One region of the Gottfriedia sp. S16(2024) genome, then DNA from elsewhere that is predicted to be linked to it. Evidence: predicted binding sites of a transcription regulator. Region 1 holds the regulator's gene; each other region holds the start of a gene.
The links. The regulator Rex, encoded in region 1, represses fermentation and respiration genes when NADH is low (regulators of the CRP and FNR family bind a similar motif). The targets are predictions, from matches to a motif close to TTGTGAAATATTTCACAA.
Positions count from the first base shown of each region.

Region 1 (3,220 bases):
TTTAGCCAATGCTAATCTTGCCTTTTCTCCACCACTTAAAGAGGTAACATTTTTAGTTACATCATCTCCAGAAAATAAAAAGTTCCCTAATATTGTCCGAATTTCTTGTTCGGGCTTTAATGGATAATCATCCCAAAGTTCGTCTAATACTCTCTTATTGGAAGTTAGTTTTGCTTGCTCTTGATCATAGTAACCAACCGAAACATTTGCCCCAAAATCAATCGTTCCCTGTAATTTTTCTAAGTCTCCAATAATCGTTTTAAGTAATGTCGATTTACCAACACCATTTGGACCGACTAATGCGACACTATCGCCTCGATTTAGTACGAATTTCATTGTCTGATCAATTGTTGGGATCCGGTCATAGCCAATAAATAAATCTTGTACAGACAACACATCATTACCGCTTTGTTTTTCAATTGAAAATGAAAAATTAGCTGAAGATTCATCTCCAAGTGGCTTGTCTAATCGTACCATTCGATCTAATTGTTTTCTTCGACTTTGGGCTCTTTTTGTAGTTGAAGCACGCGCAATATTACGCTGCACAAAATCTTCAAGTTTATTGATTTCCTCTTGTTGTTTTTCGAACTGTTTTAACTCTTGTTCATATTGAGCTGCCTTTAGATCAAGATACTTACTATAATTACCAACAAAACGTTGATGCTTATGATTAGATATTTCATAAACAATATTAACAACTTGATCAAGGAAATATCGATCGTGGGAAACGATTAATACTGCACCAGGATATGACTGTAAGTAGCGCTCTAACCAACTAAGAGTGTCAATATCCAAATGGTTAGTAGGCTCATCCAGAATTAACAAATCAGGCTTCGTCAATAATAGCTTACCTAATGCCAGTCTTGTCTTTTGTCCGCCGCTTAACGAAGAAATTTTTGTTTCGTAATCTTCATTACTAAAACCTAAACCACTAATAATTGAACGAATATCTGCTTCAAACTGGTAACCACCGTTTTCTTTGAAAGTATATTGAAGATGATCATATTCATTCATAACCTTGTCATAAACGGCTTGGTTAGAATAAACATCCTCTCTTGTCATTTTAACTTCTAATTTTCTCATATTGTCTTGCATCTCTACTAAATGATTGAAAACAGAATAATATTCTTCCCAAATCGTTTGATCGCTTTGTAAACCAGTGTTTTGGGCAAGGTAGCCTACAGTAACATCTTTAGGTTTATTTATTTCACCGCCATCATAGGATATTTCACCTGCTATGATTTTCAGTAATGTAGATTTTCCAGCACCATTACGTCCAACAATGGCAACTCGATCACTCGTTTGAACTTCTAATTTTATATTTGAAAGTATAATGTCACTACCAAAATACTTTGAGACATTATTTACTTGTAAAAGAATCATGGATAACACCTCATTGCAAAATTTTTTATCTATGTAACTGTAGACTGTCAAAATTCTTAAATATAGTGTATATTTTACATTAGAACAAGTACTTTATTACTAAAATAAAGTCAAATTACACACCATAGTAAAAAGAATTACAGTAAGTGGGGGATTAAAAAATGGATTCGGAACAAATTAAAATTCCACAAGCTACTGCTAAACGTCTACCTTTATATTACCGTTTTATAAAGAATTTGTCTTTATCAGGTAAACAAAGAGTTTCTTCAGCAGAGTTAAGTGAAGCAGTAAAGGTAGATTCCGCTACAATCAGAAGAGATTTTTCTTATTTTGGAGCACTCGGTAAAAAAGGTTATGGCTATAACGTAAATTATTTATTAACTTTTTTCTCGAAAGCGCTTAACCAACATGAAGTTATGAAAGTTGCATTAATTGGTGTTGGTAATTTAGGAACTGCATTCTTACACTATAATTTTATAAAAAATAATAATACTAAAATTGAGATGGCATTTGATATTGATCCAAATAAAATTGGTACTGAAATAGGTGGAGTACCCGTTTATAATCTAGATAATCTAGAGGACGTTATGAATGAAGATATTCAAATCGTTATATTAACTGTTCCTGCACCTGTGGCTCAATCAATAGCTGATCGATTAAATGGAAAAAATATTAGAGGAATTTTAAATTTCACACCTGCCCGAATTAGTGTACCAGAACATATTCGCATTCATCATATAGACCTAGCAGTTGAACTGCAAACATTGGCATATTTTTTACAACAATAAATTCATATTAAAATAAAAACCCCCAAAAATTTGGGGGTTTTTAATGTAAATTGATCTGCTGAAAAACGACAAAAGAGTTCATTAACATATGTGTTAAGATTGGAACCATAATTGAGTTTGTTCGTTTATACAGGTAACAAAATACAAAACCGATTAGAAAGTAAGATAAGAAGAAGGGTATGTCTCCGTGCATAAGCGAAAAAATCGCTGAACTAATCCCTGCAGAAATAATAAATGGTAAACGATTATAAAGTCTTTTAAAAATGATTCGACGAAAAATAATCTCTTCTAAAATTGGTGCAACTAGACTTGGGATGATAATAAAAGCTGGATTAAGCTTAGCAATGTTTATGATATTCTGAGTATTTTCTGAGCCTTTATGTAAATCAAATACATAAATTAAAATTAAATTACAAACAATTTGAGTTAGCATTGTTATGAAGTAACCTAAAATAACCCAATTGATTATTGTACGATAATTAGTTTTTAGATTCTTTATTCCTTCATAAATGGGCTTATGTAATAAGATAAGTATAATAATTAACCCAGTTACGAAACTAATACAACCCCATAATGCCACCGCTTCAAGAGAAGCTGTTTTCTGATCCACTCCAACGTATAAGTTACTATTTAATAAATAGGGCACCCCAATAACCGCTGAATACTGAAGAACGACATACGTTAATAAAATCCACAAATCTCTAGTTTTCAATACGATAGCTCCTTTGTGTTGATATTTTTCATAACTCAAAGGTTTATAACAACACGTACATTATTTTACGCGTTTCTTTTGTTTCTTAAAAGAAATTTTCACTTTTTATTTTACTTTTGATTGTAAAGAAAAAAACTTATTAAATTTCGACAAGAAAAGTGCCTGCTTCGGACTTGCAAAATTTTTTGATATTATTTAAACTAATAATTGTGTTAGCACTCAATATACATGAGTGCTAAAAAATAATGATTTGATTATTGAGGAGGTATTTACACATGTTAAAGCCATTAGGTGATCGTGTTGTAATTGAGCTTGTTGAGTCTGAAGAAAAAACTGC
Region 1 is NZ_JBFLUO010000001.1:993,719-996,938, reverse strand. It holds gene AB1282_RS04565 (ABC-F family ATP-binding cassette domain-containing protein) at 1-1,383, opposite strand, end outside; gene AB1282_RS04560 (redox-sensing transcriptional repressor Rex) at 1,545-2,171, shown strand; gene AB1282_RS04555 (CPBP family intramembrane glutamic endopeptidase) at 2,212-2,883, opposite strand; gene groES (co-chaperone GroES) at 3,159-3,220, shown strand, end outside.

Region 2 (3,220 bases), 3.5 Mb from region 1:
GGGTATCGAGGATATTGGCCATTATTTTCCTCCCCCTTCTTCTTATGTATGATTTTCAGCTAATATTAGCATACAAAATTATTTCACCTTATGATGTATGTCACAATCTGGTTGTATAAGCTATTCAGTATTTATGTTCCAGAATGCCTTTTTTGGAGGAGTTACTTTTCATTTGCAAAATGCAAGTTTAACCAGCTACTACGTCAATCTTTTATATTCAATATCCTTAGAGTTCTATGATATTCTATAGAATGGTATTATAATAATAAATGTAATACATAAAATACTTGTTTTCATGATAAATACATAAAATCAATGATGTTCAACTATAACGAAGCGGAGATACTTTGATGGAAAAAAATAATAATAGAAAAAGTGACCTTTCAATCGTTTCTAAAGATTTGGCTTCCTTATTACAGTCAATCGGATCAACTCGTTCAGTAAATAAAGACACCTTCTTATTTCAAGAAGGAGAAGATGCTACAGAATTGTATCTAATTAAATCAGGAATGATCCAAATAAGTAAGCTGACTTTAAATGGTGATGAATTAAATCTTCGTATTTGTAAAAAAGATGACTTAATTGGAGAATTGACTCTCTTTTCAGAGAATGCAAATTATATGCTAAGCGCATACGCTTTAGAAGAATCAGAAGTGCAGGTCATTCCGAAAGATATTTTGGAGAAAAAACTAATTAACCATGCTCCATTGACATTTGAATTTATGAAATGGATTTCTACTCATCTTAGAAAAAATCAATCAAAGATTCGAGACTTAGTATTGAGTGGTAAAAAAGGCGCACTTTACTCTACACTCATCCGTATATCGAACTCTTACGGAGAAATAATAGAAAACGGAATTCTTCTTAATATTCATCTTACCAATCAAGAATTAGCTAAGTTTTGTGCTGCTACTAGAGAAAGTGTTAATCGGATGTTAAGTGATTTAAGGAAAAAAGATGTTATTAGTTATTCTCCCGATGGAAAAATTATCATCAAAGATTTACAATTTCTTAAAAATGAAATCGGCTGTGATAATTGCCCAAAAGATATATGTAACATAGATTAGTTCTTTAGAAGACTATTTAAGTATAAAGCTGATTAAATTTGTCTTTACATAATATTATTAAATACTTGATATTAAGTAACCTTAACTTTACTTCTAACTAGTTAAGGTTATTTATTTTTTAATTACTTGTATTTCTCTTTAAAATAGATTGGTCCTCCAAATTCCCCCTCATTTCCCACCATCTAACTGATTTCACAACATCTGATCGCTATTATTTGAGCTATATGTGTGAAAAGAGTCACAGTTTGGTTCAAATCGTTTTTATATAATGATGAAAATATACGGTCTTGTAATTTAGGGAGAGAAAAAAATTGTATAAACCTGATTATTTACTTTATTTGAAAAGCCTCTGTTTGTTTCAAGATATCAATCATAACCTCTTAAAAAAAATAGTTGATGCATCCAATCTATACTTTAGAGAAACAAATGAAAATATACCTATTCATAATGAACAGAATATGATTATCATTTTAACCGGAAAGGTAAATGTTCATATGATAGAATCGAGTGGCCTTCAATATAAAATTGGCAACTTAAACTCAAGTGATGTTTGTTTGCCTAGTATCTTTCTGTATACTCATGTTAACAATTCCATTATTCTTGAAGTGACTCAGTCTTCGGTATATATTGAAGTCCCATATTTATTTATAAAAAGCTTGTCTGTTAAAGAGCCTATTTTAAAACGTAATATTTTGCGCTCTTTACATAAAAACCTTCAAAGTACTTACGAAGAAATTTTCAATATGATGAGTTAACGAATAATTTAAAATATGTTATCCATTCTTGCCCCATTTGTGTGATATACTTCACAACGCTTCTTTCCATTGATTGGTAAAATTTAGTTAGTAAATTTTATTATTGATCCATTGAAAGGGGCATCATTATATGAAAAGTTCTAAAATCCAATTACCTCTTCAAACATCAAGTCTCATCGTAGGGTTCATGGTTTGGGTACTCATTTCTTCACTCATGCCAAATATTCGCCAAGATATTGAATTAACAAATGGTCAAGTCTCTTTAGTCACTGCCATCCCTGTAATTTTAGGAAGCATCTTACGTATTCCAATCGGGTATTACACAAATCGATTTGGAGCTAGACCCATTTTCACCATCTGTTTTCTTGCACTTTTATTTCCTGTATTTTTCATTAGTCATGCTGATTCACTTTTAGATTTAGTTATTGGAGGATTGTTTGTTGGTATAGGTGGTGCAATCTTTTCAATCGGAGTCACTTCACTACCAAAGTATTATTCTTCAAATAAACATGGTTTTGTGAATGGAATCTATGGTTCTGGTAATATCGGTACAGCCATTACTGCATTTTCGGCACCTGTTTTAGCTAAATCATTTGGTTGGGAAACAACAGTCAGATTTTATTTAGTTTTACTAATTGCGTTTGCCCTATTAAATTTTCTATTCGGTGATAAAAATGAGAAGAAAGTAAATGTTCCAATTGTAAAGCAGGTAAAAGAGGTTTATCGTAATTCAACTTTATGGTCACTTAATTTATTCTATTTCATAACTTTCGGATCGTTTGTTGCCTTTACAATCTACTTACCAAATTTCTTAGTTAATCATTTTAATTTAAGTCCTGTTGACGCTGGTATACGTACCGCTGGATTCATTGCTCTAGCAACAGTTTTCCGACCAATCGGTGGATTCCTTTCAGATAAATTCAATCCTTTCAATATTTTATTGTTTGTCTTTGGTGGACTAACATTCTCAGGAGTTCTATTATCTTTTTCTCCTACTATTAAACTATACACAGTAGGGGTTTTATTAGTAGCAGTTTGTGCAGGAATCGGAAACGGTACAATCTTTAAATTAGTACCACTTTACTTTTCAAAACAGGCTGGTATTGTAAATGGGTTAGTTGCTGCTATGGGAGGTTTAGGAGGCTTCTTCCCTCCATTAATATTAACAGCTGTATTTAGCTTGACAGGACATTATGCGATTGGATTTATGGCATTATCTGAGTTTGCACTTCTCAGTTTTGTTATTGTAGTATGGATGACTTTCCGTGAAAAATTGAAAACGGAATATAAAATATTAGAAAATACAGCCCAAGCAATGATGGTTACAAATGAACATGGAGTAATTCAAAAAATAAATCCTTTCTTCACGAAAGTAACAGGCTACAAGAAAGAAGAAGT
Region 2 is NZ_JBFLUO010000001.1:4,496,600-4,499,819, forward strand. It holds gene moaA (GTP 3',8-cyclase MoaA) at 1-22, opposite strand, end outside; gene AB1282_RS21560 (Crp/Fnr family transcriptional regulator) at 351-1,067, shown strand; gene AB1282_RS21565 (hypothetical protein) at 1,379-1,822, shown strand; gene AB1282_RS21570 (nitrate/nitrite transporter) at 1,953-3,220, shown strand, end outside.
Region 2: a site for Rex is predicted at 1,862-1,879, ahead of AB1282_RS21570 (nitrate/nitrite transporter). Genes of this name have one in related genera too.

Region 3 (3,220 bases), 3.5 Mb from region 1:
AGCCCGCCTATCTACAGATGGAAAGCTATACACTTGTCTATTCGCTTCAGAAGGGTATGACTTAAGAAAAATGTTGCGCACTGGCGTTACAGATCAATACATTTCAGCAATAATTCAATCATTATGGGAAAAAAGAGATGACAGATACTCTGAGATCCGCACAGAAGAAAGTCATAAAAATCGTAAAATTGAAATGTCTTATATTGGTGGATAAGAAACAACTATTTATCTATAGTTGTTTCAGACTGCCCGCCAAACGCTCGCTTTCTTCGTTACTTCGCCTGTCTGCGGTGCTCATTACCGCCTAAAGTTAACTCCGCTCCTCACCATGCTTCGTGCCTCGAAAGACAAGCGCTTGCAATCAGTCTGAAAATCAAGTATTTAGTACTTTGTCTACACACTGAAACAACTATTTATCTATAGTTGTTTATTTATTTTTATTTTGAAATATGGTATATAGCAACACAGAAAAATACGTTCGAAATGATTGAACAAACTCTAAGCATTCATTGATGTTGGAACTGAAAAATAAATAAAAGAACTTCTCTTTTAAGAGAAGTTCATTGTTCATTCAGGCTATTATCCTTGTAAAATTGTTTTCAAATCGTCTTGTGCATTCGTAATTAATTTTAAGCCAAATGTATCAACTAATACATTTAATACGCCTTCATTAATAAAGTCTGGTGCTTTAGGTCCGATTCGAATATCTTGGATTCCAAGGCTAAATAACCCTAATAATATAGCCACGGCTTTTTGCTCAAACCAAGAAAGTATAATACTTACAGGCAAATCATTGACACTACAATTAAATGCATCCGCTAATGCAGCCGCAATTTTTATTGTTGAAACTGAATTATTGCATTGCCCTAAATCTATAAATCTAGGAATGTTTGTACCAGTTACAGTACCGTAATCTACATCATTAAAGCGAAATTTACCGCAAGAGGTTGTTAAAACTACTGTATCATTTGGTAAAGAAGTGACAAGCTCACGATAATATTCTCCACCTTTTCCTGGGGCGTCACAACCTGCTACAACAAAGAAGCGTTGAATCTTCCCGTTTTTTACAGCTTCTACAATTTCAGGAGCAATAGACAAAACTGTTTCGTGATGGTAACCAGTAGTCATTACTTCTTCTGATTCTATATTTGCTTCTCGTAGTTCTAATGCACGTTGAATTAATGGCGAAAAATCTTCCTCTATAATCTTTGTTACTCCTTCTAATCCCGCCACTTCATATGAGAAGAAGCGATCTGCATAACTTCCCTTTATTGGCATCACACAGTTTGTGGTTGCTAAAATCGCTCCAGGGAATTTTTCAAATAAACGACGTTGATCAAACCAAGCTTTTCCGATGTTACCTTTTAAATGTGTATATTTTTTTAATGCTGGATAACCGTGAGCAGGTAGCATTTCAGAGTGTGTGTAAATATTTAAACCTTTCCCGTCTGTTTGTTTTAACAATTCTTCTAATGCAAATAAATTGTGGCCAGTCACAACAATGCATTTTCCTTCGATTTTATTAGAAGAAACTTGAACAGGTTCAGGAATTCCAAAATGTTTTGTATGGGCTTCATCTAATAGCTCCATTACACGAATTGCGGCTTTACCTACTTTCATAGCCATATCAATGTGTTCTTGTAAGTTAAAATTAGAATTTGTTAAAGTCATATACAGAGCTTCATGTGTTACTTGGTCAACAAATGGATCGGTATACCCTAATTGAGCAGCATGTGTACGATAAGCTGCAATTCCTTTTAACCCATAAACCATCGTATCTTGTAAACTTGCAATTGTTTCATCTTTTCCACATACACCTACAATCTTACAACCACCAACCGGAGTTTGTTCACATTGGTTACAAAACATCATTCATCCCCCTAACAATTTGAATAAACTTATTATATGGCGGGATATAATCATTGTTTGTGACTTAAATCACATGAAATCTTTAAACTAATAAATAAATTATTTCAAAGATTGTAAGGGTATAAGTGAATTCTTAGATAGGTTATTGAACGAACGTATACATTATTTGAATAACGGTTTAAGATGACTATGAGCAATAAGATAGGGGGTGATAGTTGGAGGATGAGTATAGACCTAACCAAAAACAATGCTAAAATAATTGTAGAGATGATCGATTCAGGATTAATTTTTTACAAACACTACTATTTGTGGTGTGATTCAATTATTGAGTCTTTAGAAAATCCACCTTACTGGATTTTAGAATTAGCGATTACTAAAAGCTCAAATGATGCAAGTGGGATTGTTTCTGAATATGCTTACTCTGACCTAGAAACATTAAGCCCGGACTTTTATATAAAATTTAATAACCTACATTTAGCGTGTCTTTTTTTAAGTTCTAAAAATGGTGAACTTTCTTGGAATACATTATTAAGAGAATCAGGCCACTACTCGGATGGTTCTATATGTAAAATTGACTGTACGTTTTTTTATGAAATGCTAAATAAATATGAAGATAGCTTGCAATCATTTGAATTAAAAAGAGAACAAATGAATGAAATAGAAAGAATGTTAAGTGATGAAATTGAAGAAATAATAGAGATTTACAAAGTATTCCAAATGTATTATTCAAAGTATTTAATAGAAGAAAAAAATAAGCCAAATCCATATTAGAATGGATTTGGCTTTATTTTTATTGAGCTTTTTTCGCTCTATTTTCTTTTACTTCAAATGTTAATTTTTCTTTACCCATTAAGATAATCGCGATAAAACCTAAAGTAATCGGAATTAATGTCCATTTGAAAGTAGTTGCAACTGAATGTGCCATTGCTTCTGAGATTTTATGAAGTACTTCTGGTGGAATTTTAGCTCTTGCATCAGCGGATAATAATGCTCGTGAATCAACTTTTCCGCCAAATGCGCTAATATTTCCAAGTAAATCACTTAATTTATTTTTAAATACGTGGTTTTGAATTGTACCAAAAATTGTTACACCAATTGTCATACCTAATGTTCTAAAGAAAGTATTTGTTGATGTAGCGATGCCTCGTTTTTGAGGTTCGATTTTGTGTTGAGTTGCCATACTTAATAATGAGAATGAACAGCCCATCCCAAGACCAGCGATAATCATGTAGAATGTTACTGTTGATCTAGCTGTATCAGTATCTAAAGTGCTTAATAAATACATTCCAATAAAGAATAAAACAACTGAAACTAACATGATGCTTCTGTAACTAAATTTACGTACTGATTG
Region 3 is NZ_JBFLUO010000001.1:4,492,608-4,495,827, reverse strand. It holds gene moaA (GTP 3',8-cyclase MoaA) at 1-214, shown strand, start outside; gene hcp (hydroxylamine reductase) at 580-1,869, opposite strand; gene AB1282_RS21545 (hypothetical protein) at 2,092-2,640, shown strand; gene AB1282_RS21540 (MDR family MFS transporter) at 2,660-3,220, opposite strand, start outside.
Region 3: a site for Rex is predicted at 1,927-1,944, ahead of hcp (hydroxylamine reductase). Genes of this name have one in related genera too.

Region 4 (3,220 bases), 1.8 Mb from region 1:
AATAATTGTATCCGGTTCAAAAGATTTCATTCTGTCTGCACCCTTCATAACCGTAACATCTGAAGGATCTGGTTCTACATCTGAGAAAATTTCAATCTGAACATTTTCTTGTCTTTTTTCTAAATAATATTTAATCACGTCAACATAACCTAATTTAACCATTGCTTCGTCTGTTACAATAAATGCTTTTTTAATTTTTGGCATTTTTTCTAAATATTGAGTTGAATATTTTTCAAAATAAATTTTTGGTGGCAGTTTGACCCATTGCATATTCATATTTCTTCTTCCCAATTTTTTAATATTTAATAAATGAACAGTTGTTACGTTAGTCGATACAGAGTTTTTACCGTGTGATCCACAGCCTAATGTTAAGGAAGGAATAAATGCGTTATATAAATCCCCAATTCCACCATGAGCTGAAGGAGCATTTGCAATTACACGACACGCTTTCATTCTTAGTCCAAACTCTTTTTGAATTTCTTCATTATTACTATGAATAACTGCCGAATGTCCTAATCCTCCAAGCTCTAGCATTTCCTCACAACGTTTAAATCCTTCTTCTTTACCATTTACTTTAATTGCAGCTAAAACCGGACTTAGTTTTTCTCTTGTTAAAGGTTCATTCGCACCCACGCTATCACATTCAACGATCAGAATTTTTGTATCTACGGGTACATTTACGCCAGCTAATGTTGCTATTTCATATGCAGATTTACCAACAATGTCACCATTTACAGCACATGTAGCTTCATTTATGACAAGCTTTTCTAATTTCTTTTTATCTGCTTTTGTAGCAAAATAACAATTATTTGCTATTAACTCAGATTTCACATCGTCATAAACTTCTTTATCTACAATAACTGCTTGTTCAGATGCACAAATCATTCCATTATCAAATGTTTTTGAAAGAATAAGATCATTTACTGCACATTTTATTTCAGCAGATTTCTCGATATAGCATGGTACATTACCAGGTCCAACACCTAAAGCAGGTTTTCCTGTACTATAAGCCGATTTAACCATTCCAGCACCACCTGTTGCTAAAACAAGTGCTACTCCTTCATGATTCATTAAACACTTAGTTGCTTCAATAGATGGGACTTCAATCCATTGTACGCAATTTTCAGGTGCTCCAGCATTAACCGCCGCATCACGAACGATTCTCGCCGCTTCCCTACTACATTTTTGTGCCGAAGGGTGGAAAGCAAATATAATTGGGTTTCTCGTTTTTATCGCTATGATTGCTTTGAATAATGTCGTTGATGTCGGATTAGTTGTTGGCGTTACACCTGCAATTACCCCAACTGGTTCAGCTATTTCAGTTATTCCTGTTTGTTGATCTTCACTTATGATTCCAACCGTTTTATTATCTTTTATTGAATTCCATATATATTCTGTAGCAAATATATTTTTAATAATTTTATCTTCATAGACTCCACGCCCAGTTTCCTCAACTGCCATTTTTGCAAGTGACATATGTTGATCCAAACCTGCTAGAACCATCGAATGTACAATTTCATTGATTTGATCTTGATTAAAGCTTTCAAATTCCTTTAATGCTTTTTGTCCTTTTAAAACTAACTCATTTACCATTTCAGAAGCGATAGATATTTCATTTACAGTTTTCTCTTGAACAGCCATTTGGCTCTCCTCCTCTGATATTGGACTTTAATCATCCTAGTTTAAGGTTCATTAAGTCCCATTTATCATTTATATTTGTGAAATTTTTCACAATTTCGTTTACAAATATACTATATATCGTTTTCATTGAAAATGCTATGTCTAATTTGTGAAATATTTCACATTATTATAGCGAAACATGTTTCAAAACTACTTATTCCTTCCCTACTTCAAACATTTTGTAGATTTTTGTTAATTCTTTTCTTTTTTCAAATATTTTCGCATATGATAAAATTAAGAATAAGTTCTTATAGGACTTATTTTTCACCTGTTAGATTTTTCTAACAAAACTGGAAAAAAGGACGTGTAACCATGATTGCTCGAAGGAGCATTTGGCAACGTAAAGATTTATCCTACACTTAGCGGTTTTTATTTAGAGAACCAAAAGAACTCTAAAATAAAACTGAAGGTAGGCGAAACTATGGTTGACAGGCGATTATGTTATTTCTTCAATGATATATAGCTGTGTAGTTAGAAAGATAAAAAACTAACTACGAGCTCTATATGTACGTAGTTAGTTTAAAGCTGAACTTTTTAACTACTAACTACGAAAAGAGGAAATAACAATGAGTAACAATCGTTTGGGTGAGACCTTAATGATTTTAATTGGTTCATTTATTTTGGCCACTACACTTTATCATTTTCATTATCAAAATAATTTAGCTGAAGGTGGGTTTATTGGTATTGCTTTATTAGTAAAAAACGCACTAAATATATCACCTTCAATTACAACTTTGCTACTCGATATTCCAATTATTCTTATCGCTGGATTGTATTTAGGTAGAAAGTTATTAATCAATACTACGATCGGAGCCATCTCATTTTCTGCTTTTTATTCTTTAATTGAAAAAACATCCAATATTACATTTAACTTTGGAAATCATCTTTGGATACCCGCTATTTTAGGTGGAATTTTCGCTGGACTTGGTTTAGGTTTAATTCTAAGAAGTGGCGGTGCAACTGGTGGAGATGATTTAATAACAATTATAATGAGCAAAAAATCTAAAATATCGATCGGTAAAGTATACTTTATTTTTGACGCTGTGATTCTTCTTTGTTCACTAACTTATCTATCATGGAATCAAGTAGGATATACAATTCTTTCAGTTGCAATCTGCGCGAAAGTAACTGAATTTGTCTATGAAAGTAAATTTCAAAAAAAATCTGTTACAATTAAAACTAATGAAAAAAGATTACATGCTTAATGCATGTAATCTTTTTTGGATTCAGAAAAATCTGTGAGCTCAGTTAGAACATTTTCAGCAGCTAAATCGTATAGGCAATCTTTAAAAAGTATTGCCAGTCTTCGATAATCATTGTATTTATCTAATAGCTCGTCCACGGATGAAGCTTCACCCATGCTTGTTTTCTTTACTTCTTCTTGCTTTTTAGCAAACTTAATTGTAAATGTACCTAGTTTTTCAAACATTGAACCGTAGAATTCATCAAAGTTCGATACGCTTACTAATTCTTCTTCTTCAGCGTCAACTTGAAGACCATCAAATTCTCGTAAGAGTTCGTAAATAATGCTATTGTACTC
Region 4 is NZ_JBFLUO010000001.1:2,797,198-2,800,417, reverse strand. It holds gene adhE (bifunctional acetaldehyde-CoA/alcohol dehydrogenase) at 1-1,641, opposite strand, end outside; gene AB1282_RS12995 (YitT family protein) at 2,277-2,885, shown strand; partial or broken gene AB1282_RS12990 (histidinol dehydrogenase) at 3,136-3,220, opposite strand, start outside.
Region 4: a site for Rex is predicted at 1,788-1,805, ahead of adhE (bifunctional acetaldehyde-CoA/alcohol dehydrogenase). Genes of this name have one in related genera too.